One region of the Acidovorax sacchari genome, then DNA from elsewhere that is predicted to be linked to it. Evidence: riboswitches for the same ligand, from Rfam matches in the RefSeq annotation. Region 1 holds a riboswitch; the other holds the start of a gene.
What was found. Region 1 has a riboswitch for cobalamin ahead of cobM (precorrin-4 C(11)-methyltransferase). Riboswitches for the same ligand answer to the same signal wherever they lie in the genome.
Positions count from the first base shown of each region.

Region 1 (4,205 bases):
TTGTCCTCCGATGGCGGCGCTTTCATTGACTGGGTATCGATAATCTCCCGGAACGTGGCATTTTTCAGGATGGGTTCGCGTTGCAGGCAATCTTTCATGTGCAGGCAGAGCGATACACGGAAGAGGTCGCCCAGCTCGTGGGCCTTGGCCGGTGTGCGGTACACGGACCCGACCGGATTGCTCTCCATGATCGCAGCCTGGAAGAGCTTCGCGCTGTCCGGGGCGGCGAACAGGTGCAGCCCGGTGGACATCGCACCTGCGCTCTCGCCCGCGACGGTGACGCGCGCCGGGTCGCCGCCGAATGCGCGGATGTACTGCTGCACCCATTGCAGTGCCTGCTGCTGGTCGAGGATGCCGAAATTGCCTTTGAGCGTGCCGCTCGGATCGACGCTCTTCTCGACATGGCCGAGCGCCAGGAACCCCAGCGCGCCCAGGCGGTAGTTGATGGTCACCACCACCATGTTGCCCGTGGCGGCGAGATAGGAGCCGTCGAAGATGTTGCCATGGGAGGTCGGCTGGTAGCCGCTGCCTTCCACGAACGCGCCGCCGTGGATGAAGAACAGCACCGGCAGCGGCCGGGACGCCCCGAGGGCCGACTGCGGGGTGAAGACGTTCAGGTAGAGACAGTCTTCGCTCTGGTTGGGGAAGACGGTGCTGTTGGGCTGCGGGCAGAAGGCGCCGGGCGCCGTCTGCGGCACGTTGCTGCCGGTGGGGGCATGCATCTGCGGCGGCTGGAACCGGCCCGCCTTGGCGTACTTGATGCCCAGGTAGGTGTTCACCGCCACGGGCGATCCGCCCGCGGGCGTGACGGATGCCTGGCTCCCGCACGCGGACGCGCCGTTGCTGAAGGTGGCGGTGGTGCCGCTGGCGCAGGCAGGCGCCGGTGCGGCGCCTGCCTGGTGGTCCGTGCGGTGCGTGCTGCAGCCGGTGCCGGCCAGCACGGCGGCGGCGGAAAGCGCCAGCCAGGCGCCTCGGATGGTGTGCGGATGTCGCATGTCGGGTTCCCTCTCTCCAAGTGTTGTGGCCGGGTGGCCGTTGCATTCGGCGCGAGCGCCCTGTCCATTCTTGGTGCGAATCCCGGCCGGCCCGGGGGCGGACACCTGAATCGTTCTGAAACGTCCTGAGCGGGCCGTGCCGGCGCGCTCCCCCTATACTTCCGCCCGTTGGTGCTCGCGCGGCCGTTTCCGGCCGCGCAGTTAAACGGGAACCAGGAAGGGCCGCTCCGCCATGGACGACGGCCCCGGCCTGGGCTGCCCCCGCAACGGTCAGCGATGGAAGGCGCATGGGCTCAGGCCAGGCGCCTTCGGCCCCTGGAACGACGTCCACTGGAATGCCTTGCGCGGCATCCGGGAAGGGCCCGGGGAGCCCGGTACGAACTGCCGCGCCGCCAGCCCGGATACCGGCCGACAGGGGAGCGCGCGCTTTTTGCGTGCATGCTCCATTTCACGGACCCTGCGGGGAGGCAGGGTGCGGGCGCGCCTGCCGCGGCGGGCGCATCTTTGTTCGTCGCTTCCCATGCCAGATTCTTCGGCGCAGGCCAACGGGGCCTGCGACAACGCTGTCCCGGGACCGGGCACCGTCTGGTTCGTCGGTGCCGGCCCCGGCGATCCGGACCTCATCACCGTCAAGGGCCGTTCCCTGGTCGAACGCGCAGGTGCCATCCTGTTCGCCGGCTCGCTCGTGGACGAAACCGCCACGCGCTGGGCGCCTCCAGGCTGCACCATCGCCGACAGCAAATCCATGACGCTGGAGCAGATGGCCGCGTGGCTCGTGCTGCAGGCGCAGAAGCACCGCACCGTGGTGCGCCTGCAGACGGGCGATCCGGCACTGTACGGCGCGCTGGTCGAACTCGTGCAGCCGCTCGATGCCGCGGGCGTTCCGGTGCGCGTGGTACCGGGGGTGTCCTCGGCCATGGCCTCGGCCGCAGCCGCGGTCGAGAGCTTCACGCTGCCCGAGGTCACGCAGACCGTGGTGTTCACGCGCGTGGAGGGCCGCACGCCCATGCCGCCCGGCGAATCGCTCGCCGAGCTGGCGCGGCACCGTTGCACGCTCTGCATCTTCCTGTCGATCACCCTGCTGCACAAGGTGCAGGCCGGCCTGCGCGAAGCCGGCTGGCCCGACGACGCGCCGCTGCTCGTGGTCCACAAGGCCTCCTGGCCAGGCGAGGAGCGCATCGTGCGCTGCACGGTGGCGGACGTGCGCGAGCGCTGCCGCGAGGCCCAGGTGGTGAGCCAGGCCATGATCATCGCCAGCCCCACGCTGGGCGCGCGCCACTGGCCCGAACTCGCCAAGTCCAAGCTCTACGACCCGGGCTTCACCCACCGCTTCCGCCGCGCGAGCGATGCGCCGCACGGCGCGGAGGCCTCCAGCTCCCCGACGGACACCCTCACGGATACCCCACGATGACGCACCTGCACGCTCCGCATGCCCACGGGCACTCCCACGAACACGGCCACGGTCATGGCGTCGATCCACATCGTGGCCCCGCCGCCGGCACCGCTCCCGCACTCGCGCAGGCCGGAACCACCGTGCTGCTGGTCGGCCACGGCTCGCGCGAGCCCGAGGGCAACGACGAGATCCACGCCTTCGTGCGCCAGTGGCGCGCGCGCCAGCCCGGCTGGCGCATCGAGGTCTGCTTCATCGAGTTCGCGCCGCCCGGCCTGCACGACGGCCTGCTGATGGCCGCCCGGGGCAGCCGCCGCGTGCTGGTGCTGCCGCTCATCCTAAACGCGGCCGGCCACGTGAAGATGGAGATCCCCGAAGCCATCGAGCATGCGCGCGAGCACTGCCCGGGCGTGGAATTTCTCTACGGCCCGCACCTCACGGCCTGCGAGCCCATCCTCGCCATCATGCAGCGCCAACTGCGCCGCTGCATGCAGGCGCTGGACATGCCCGACCCCACCACCACCGGCGTGGTGCTGCTGGGCCGGGGCTCGTCCGACCGGCAGGCCAACGGCGACGTCGCCAAGATGGCGCGCTGGCTGCAGGAAGACAGCCACCACGAGCTGGTCGAGATCGCCTTCACCGGCATCACCTGGCCGCGCCTGGAGCGCGTGGTGCAGCGCCAGGCGCTGCTGGGCATGAAGCAGATCGTGGTACTGCCGTACTACCTCTACACCGGCACGCTGATGCAGCGCATCGGCCGGCAGGTGGAGCACCTGCGCGTGCAGTACCCGCAGCTGCGCTTCGCGCAGTCGGCCCACTTCGGCATGGAGACCGAGATCTTCGAGCTGCTGGAGCAGCGCGTGGCCGACCTGCAGGCCGGCCTGCCCGACAGCCGCCTGCCCTGCGACGGCTGCAAGTACCGCGAGATCGCGCACGACCTGGGGCACGGCCATAGCCACGAGCACACGCATGCCCATGCGTCCGTAGCCCCCGCCGCCGCAGGCGCCGAACATGCGCACGCGCATGCCCATGGGCACTCGCACGGCCACGATCACGATCACGATCACGATCACGACCACCACGGCCACGCCGCGCCCCAGCCGGCCGGAGCCGCCGCATGAGCACGGTCAACACCGTCACCGAACAGCTCACGCGCGCCGGCCAGGCCATCGAGCACGACAGCTTCGCGATCATCGACGCCGAGGCCGGCCCGCACCCCTACACGGCGCAGCAGTGGCCCATCGTGCGCCGCATGATCCACGCCAACGCCGACTTCGAATTCAACGGCCTGACCGACTTCCACCCCGAGGCGGTGGAGGCCGGCATCGCGGCGATGCTGCGCGGCGGCGCGCCCGTGGTGGCCGACGTGGAGATGATCTGCTCGGGCCTCTCGCAGCCGCGCCTGGCGCACTTCGGCATGCGCACGCACCAGTTCATCAGCGACGCCGACGTGATCGCCCGGGCCCAGGCCGAGGACACCACGCGCGCCGTGCAAGCCATGCGCAAGGCGCACCGGCAGGGGCTGCTGCAGGGCGCCGTCGTGGGCATCGGCAACGCGCCCACCGCGCTCATCGAACTCGTGCGCCTGATCCGCGAGGAGGGCGTGCGCCCGGCCCTCGTGGTCGGCATGCCGGTGGGCTTCGTTTCCGCCGCCGAATCCAAGGACCTGATGGCCGGCGTGGCCGAGGTGCCCTGGATCGTGATCCGCGGCCGCAAGGGCGGCTCCACGCTGGTGGTGGCCGCGCTGCACGCGCTGCTGGCGCTGGCCGAGGCACGGCAAAAGCAAACGGCACCGCAGCCCCAAGGCGCCGCCGGAGGCT
Region 1 is NZ_AP035783.1:91,053-95,257, forward strand. Features, by position in the region: gene ACGHC0_RS00395 (carboxylesterase family protein) at 1-995, opposite strand, end outside; cobalamin riboswitch at 1,148-1,423, shown strand; gene cobM (precorrin-4 C(11)-methyltransferase) at 1,516-2,406, shown strand; gene ACGHC0_RS00405 (sirohydrochlorin chelatase) at 2,403-3,506, shown strand; gene ACGHC0_RS00410 (precorrin-8X methylmutase) at 3,503-4,205, shown strand, end outside.

Region 2 (4,205 bases), 1.7 Mb from region 1:
CCCGGTACACGAAGCAGAACGCGGCATCGCCGGCCACCGCCACGGTGCGGCCGGCCAGCAGCGGCGGCACCGCGGCGCGGGGCGCGGGCGCTGCGAACTCCACGGAGAACCGCTCCTGCCATTCCTGCGGCGACAGGCGGCCCAGGGGCGTCTGCGCCAGCGCATCGGCCGCAAGGTCGATGCGCGCCAGGCCGTCGGCCAGCTCATGCGCGGCCACCAGGCCCAGGTGCCGCTCGGGCAGCAGCCCCGCGCGCTGGCGGCCCGGTGGCGCGCCGCCCGCAGGCACATCCGCCGCGGGCGGGGCGACGCGCGCCAGGGCGCCCATCCAGTCGCCCGCGTCCGCCAGGCTCTCCTGCAGCATGCCGGCATGGCGCGCGCTGCCCACGCGATTGGCCAGCACGCCCGCCCAGGGCAGGCCCGGGCGGTAGTGCCGCAGGCCCCAGGCCAGCGCGCCGAAGGTGCCCGCCATGGCCGAGGCATCCACCACGGCCAGCACCGGCAGGCCGAAGCGCCGGGCGAGGTCCGCGAGGCTGGGCGTGCCGTCGAACAGGCCCATCACGCCCTCGACCAGGATCAGGTCGGCGTCCTGCGCGGCGGCGTGCAGCCGTTCGGCCGCATCCTGCTCGCCGGTCATCCAGAGATCGATGGCATGCGCCGGCGCGCCGCTGGCCTGCTCCAGCCAGCAGGGGTCGAGAAAGTCCGGCCCGCACTTGAATACGCGCACGCGCCGCCCCTGCCGCGCGTGCAGGCGTGCCAGCGCGGCGGTCACGGTGGTCTTGCCCTGCCCCGACGAGGGCGCGGCGATCGCGATCGCCGGACAGCGGATGCCGCCCGCCGTGCCCATGGCCCGGCTCAACGCGGCGCCCACTTCAGGCCCACATAGAACGTGCGGCCCGCCTGTGCATAGGTGCGCGCGGTCTGGTAGTTCCTGTCGGCGAGGTTGTCCACGCGCGCGAGCAGCGTCGTGTCCTGCGCCACCCGGGTGCTGGCGTACAGGTTGACGAGCGTGTAGCCGCCCAGCACCGTGGTGTTGGCGGCGTTGTCGAAGCGCCGGCCCTCGGCCTGTACCTCGGAGCCGACCGTCCAGCCGGCGATGCGCGTGTCGGCGCCCAGCGTCGCGTGGCGCTTGGCGCGGCGGGGCAGCAGGCGGCCGGTGGTTTCGTCGCTGTGGTTCTGCAGATCGACCGATGCGCGCAGTTGCACGCCGCCCAGGGTGTGCTGCGCCGAGAGCGTCACGCCCTCGTACTTCGCCCGGCCCGCGTTGGCATAGCAGCCGAACTCATCCTGGCACGGCCCGGCATCGCCGAAGACGATGAGGTTCTTCACGCGGTTGCGGTAGGCCACCACGGAAGCGCTGCTCGCGCCCTGAGCCCAGCGCAGGCCCAGCTCCACATTGCGGCCCTCTTCCGGCTTCAGCGACGCGACGCCGTAGGGGCTGAAGCGCTGGTAGAGCGTGGGGGCGCGGAAGGAGGTGCCGGCCGACGCCGTGGCCCGCCACTGCGGCGTGATCGCATAGCCGTAGGCGATGCTGCCGGTGTTGTGGCCGCCGAACTCGCTGTCCGAATCGTGGCGTGCGTTGATCTGCAGCGCGTGCGGTCCGGCGGTGAAGCCGTAGCCCAGCGCCAGCGCATCCTGCGAGCGGTCGCCGTCGAGGCTCCCGTTGCGCAGTTCGTCCTCGCGGCGCTCCAGCGCGGCAGTGAAGAGGTGTGCCCCCTCGCGCCACTCGTTCTGGAACAGGTAGCCCCGCAGGCGCGTGTCGGCGGTGTAGGGCGAGGGACGCGTCTCGTAGCGCTCGCGCGAATCCGTGACCGATACGCGGGTGGTGTAGCGGTCGCTCCATTGCGCGCGCCAGTTCAGGCCCAGCGCATGCATGCGGTGCAGGGCGCGGTCGTCGTTGCCCAGGGGCGTGGTGTCGTAGCCCGCGTTGGTGTCGGCCCCCAGCAGCGTGCCTTCGAGGCGCTGGCGCGGATCGATCTGCAGGCCCACGCGCGCGTTCACGGCGGAGCGGCGCAGACCGTCCTTGTCGGGGTTCTGGCCCGCGACGGGCCGGGCGTTGAAGCCGTCGCTGATCTCGCGCTCGAAGCCCAGCGCATAGTCCACCGCGCGGCCCTCGCCCGCCGAGCCGCTCACGCCGGCCTCGGCCTTGTAGGTGCCGTGGCTGCCGGCGCCGATGCCCACGTAGGGCTGCGCCGGGCCCTCGCCCTTGCGCGTGAAGATCTGGATCACGCCGCCCACGGCGTCCGATCCGTACACCGCGGCGGCGGGGCCGCGCAGCACCTCGATGCGGTCGATGAGGCCCAGCGGGATCGCCTCCCAGGGCGCGCCGCCCGTGGTCTGCGAATCCACGCGCACGCCATCGATATAGACGGCGGTGAATCGCTGCTCCGCGCCGCGCAGGTACACGCTGGTCGTCGTGCCCGGCCCGCCGTTGCGCGAAATCTCGATGCCCGGCACGCGGGCCAGCACGTCGGCCAGACCCGTGGCGCCGCTGGCTTCGATGGTGTCGCGGTCCACGATGGAAACGTCGGCCACCAGATCGGCCAGGGGCTGGGGCGTGCGGTTGGCGGTCACCACGACCTCGCCCATGGGGGCGGCGGCATGCGCCGCCGGGGCCAGCGACAGGCCCGCCGTGGCGAGCAGGACCAGTGCGGCGGGCGCACGGAGGGGAAGAAGAGCCGCACGCGCGCCGGCGGCGCCGGGGAACCGGGGAGTCGAAGAATGCATGGAAGCGATCGCAGAAAACGAGCCCGCGCCGGCCTCCCCGCCGGCATTGGGCGACACGGCCGCGCTCCCGGCAGTTCACCGGGGGGCGCGGCCTCCGTGTTGGCCGGTATCCGGGCTGGTGGACGACACGCTCCTGCGCCTTCCCAGGCGCTTGTTCAAGGCACCCAGTGGCTTTGTGCAGGAGGCGGCGAAAGCCGCTGCGCCGGAAGGGGCGGGCAGCTTTCTTCCACGGACCGTTGCGGGGGCAGCGCAGGCACGGCGCGTCCGTGGCGGACGGCGCCTCCCTGCTTCCCGTTGAACCGCGGCCTGTGAACCAGGCCGCTGGCACCAACGCAGCGGATTCTAGGACGTTTCGATACATATTCCCCCGTCCGGCCCCAACCCTACAATCCGTGCATGGATTCACCCTCCCCCCTCGACCAGATCACCGAGCGCGTGGAGCGGCTGCTCGCGCGCCATGCCGAGTTGCGGCGCGCCAACGCCCTGCTCACCGCCCAGGTGGTCTCGCTCACGCAGGAGCGCGACTCGCTCCGGTCGCGCCTGAACACGGCCCGCACGCGCATCGACGCGCTGCTGGAAAAAATGCCGCCCCCGCCGGCCGATGCCCCGGCCACCCCGACCGACCTGCCCAAGGAGGCCGAATGAACCAGATCGAAGTGCAGATCATGCAGCAGAGCTACCGCCTCGCCTGTCCGGAAGGCCAGCAGGAACGGCTGCTGCAGGCGGTCGAGCGCGTGGATGCGGCCATGGTCCGCATCCGCGACGCCGGCAAGGTGCGCGCGCGCGAGCGCATCGCCGTGCTGGCGGCCCTGAATCTGGCCTTCGAACTGGCCGACCAGGCCCGTGCGGCAGCCGCGCCCGCCGAGGAGCCGGCCGCGCAGGAGCCCCCGGGCCTTCCCCCTTCGGCAGAAACGTACGCAGCCGCGGAGGCGCAGGCCGCACCGCCTGCCGCCGCGCCGTCTGCCGACGGGCCTGCCCAGCGCAGCCTGCTGGCCGACGGCGAAGCGCCGGACGGCGACGCGCTGCAGGCGCTGCTGCGGCGCCTGGACCATGCGCTGGGCGAGGACGGCCGGCCGGCCTGACCCCGTACTTCCAAAGGGCGATTCGCGCGCCTACAATGGGGGCGTCTGCAGTGCCGCCGGGCTTTATATTTCCTTGAACCAATGCTCCATGAGCAAGGGCTTGGTACATTGCCCGGTGAGCGTGATCATCTCGCGTCAGATGAACCCAACGCCTGGCTGCCCTCGCCCCCCTGAACCCCCGGTTCAGGATGACGGTCCGGTGGCTACTGCAGACACCTTCTTCCCCGAGCGCCGCGGCATCCCCGCGGCGCTTTTGCGTTGCGGGCCTCCCTGCAGGCCCGCCCGCCGTATCGGGCTCATGCCGGTGCGCGGTCGCCCTGCGCATCCCGCGCGACCAGGGCGCGGAAGTCCTCCGCGGGCAATCCCGGCGCCACCAGGAATCCCTGGAAGTAGTGGCAT
Region 2 is NZ_AP035783.1:1,838,974-1,843,178, reverse strand. Features, by position in the region: gene ACGHC0_RS08290 (cobyrinate a,c-diamide synthase) at 1-844, opposite strand, end outside; gene ACGHC0_RS08285 (TonB-dependent receptor domain-containing protein) at 853-2,724, opposite strand; cobalamin riboswitch at 2,808-3,071, opposite strand; gene ACGHC0_RS08280 (DUF904 domain-containing protein) at 3,121-3,369, shown strand; gene ACGHC0_RS08275 (cell division protein ZapA) at 3,366-3,806, shown strand; gene ACGHC0_RS08270 (putative bifunctional diguanylate cyclase/phosphodiesterase) at 4,103-4,205, opposite strand, start outside.
Region 2: linked by a shared signal. The riboswitch ahead of ACGHC0_RS08285 (TonB-dependent receptor domain-containing protein) and the one ahead of cobM (precorrin-4 C(11)-methyltransferase) in region 1 are both predicted to bind cobalamin.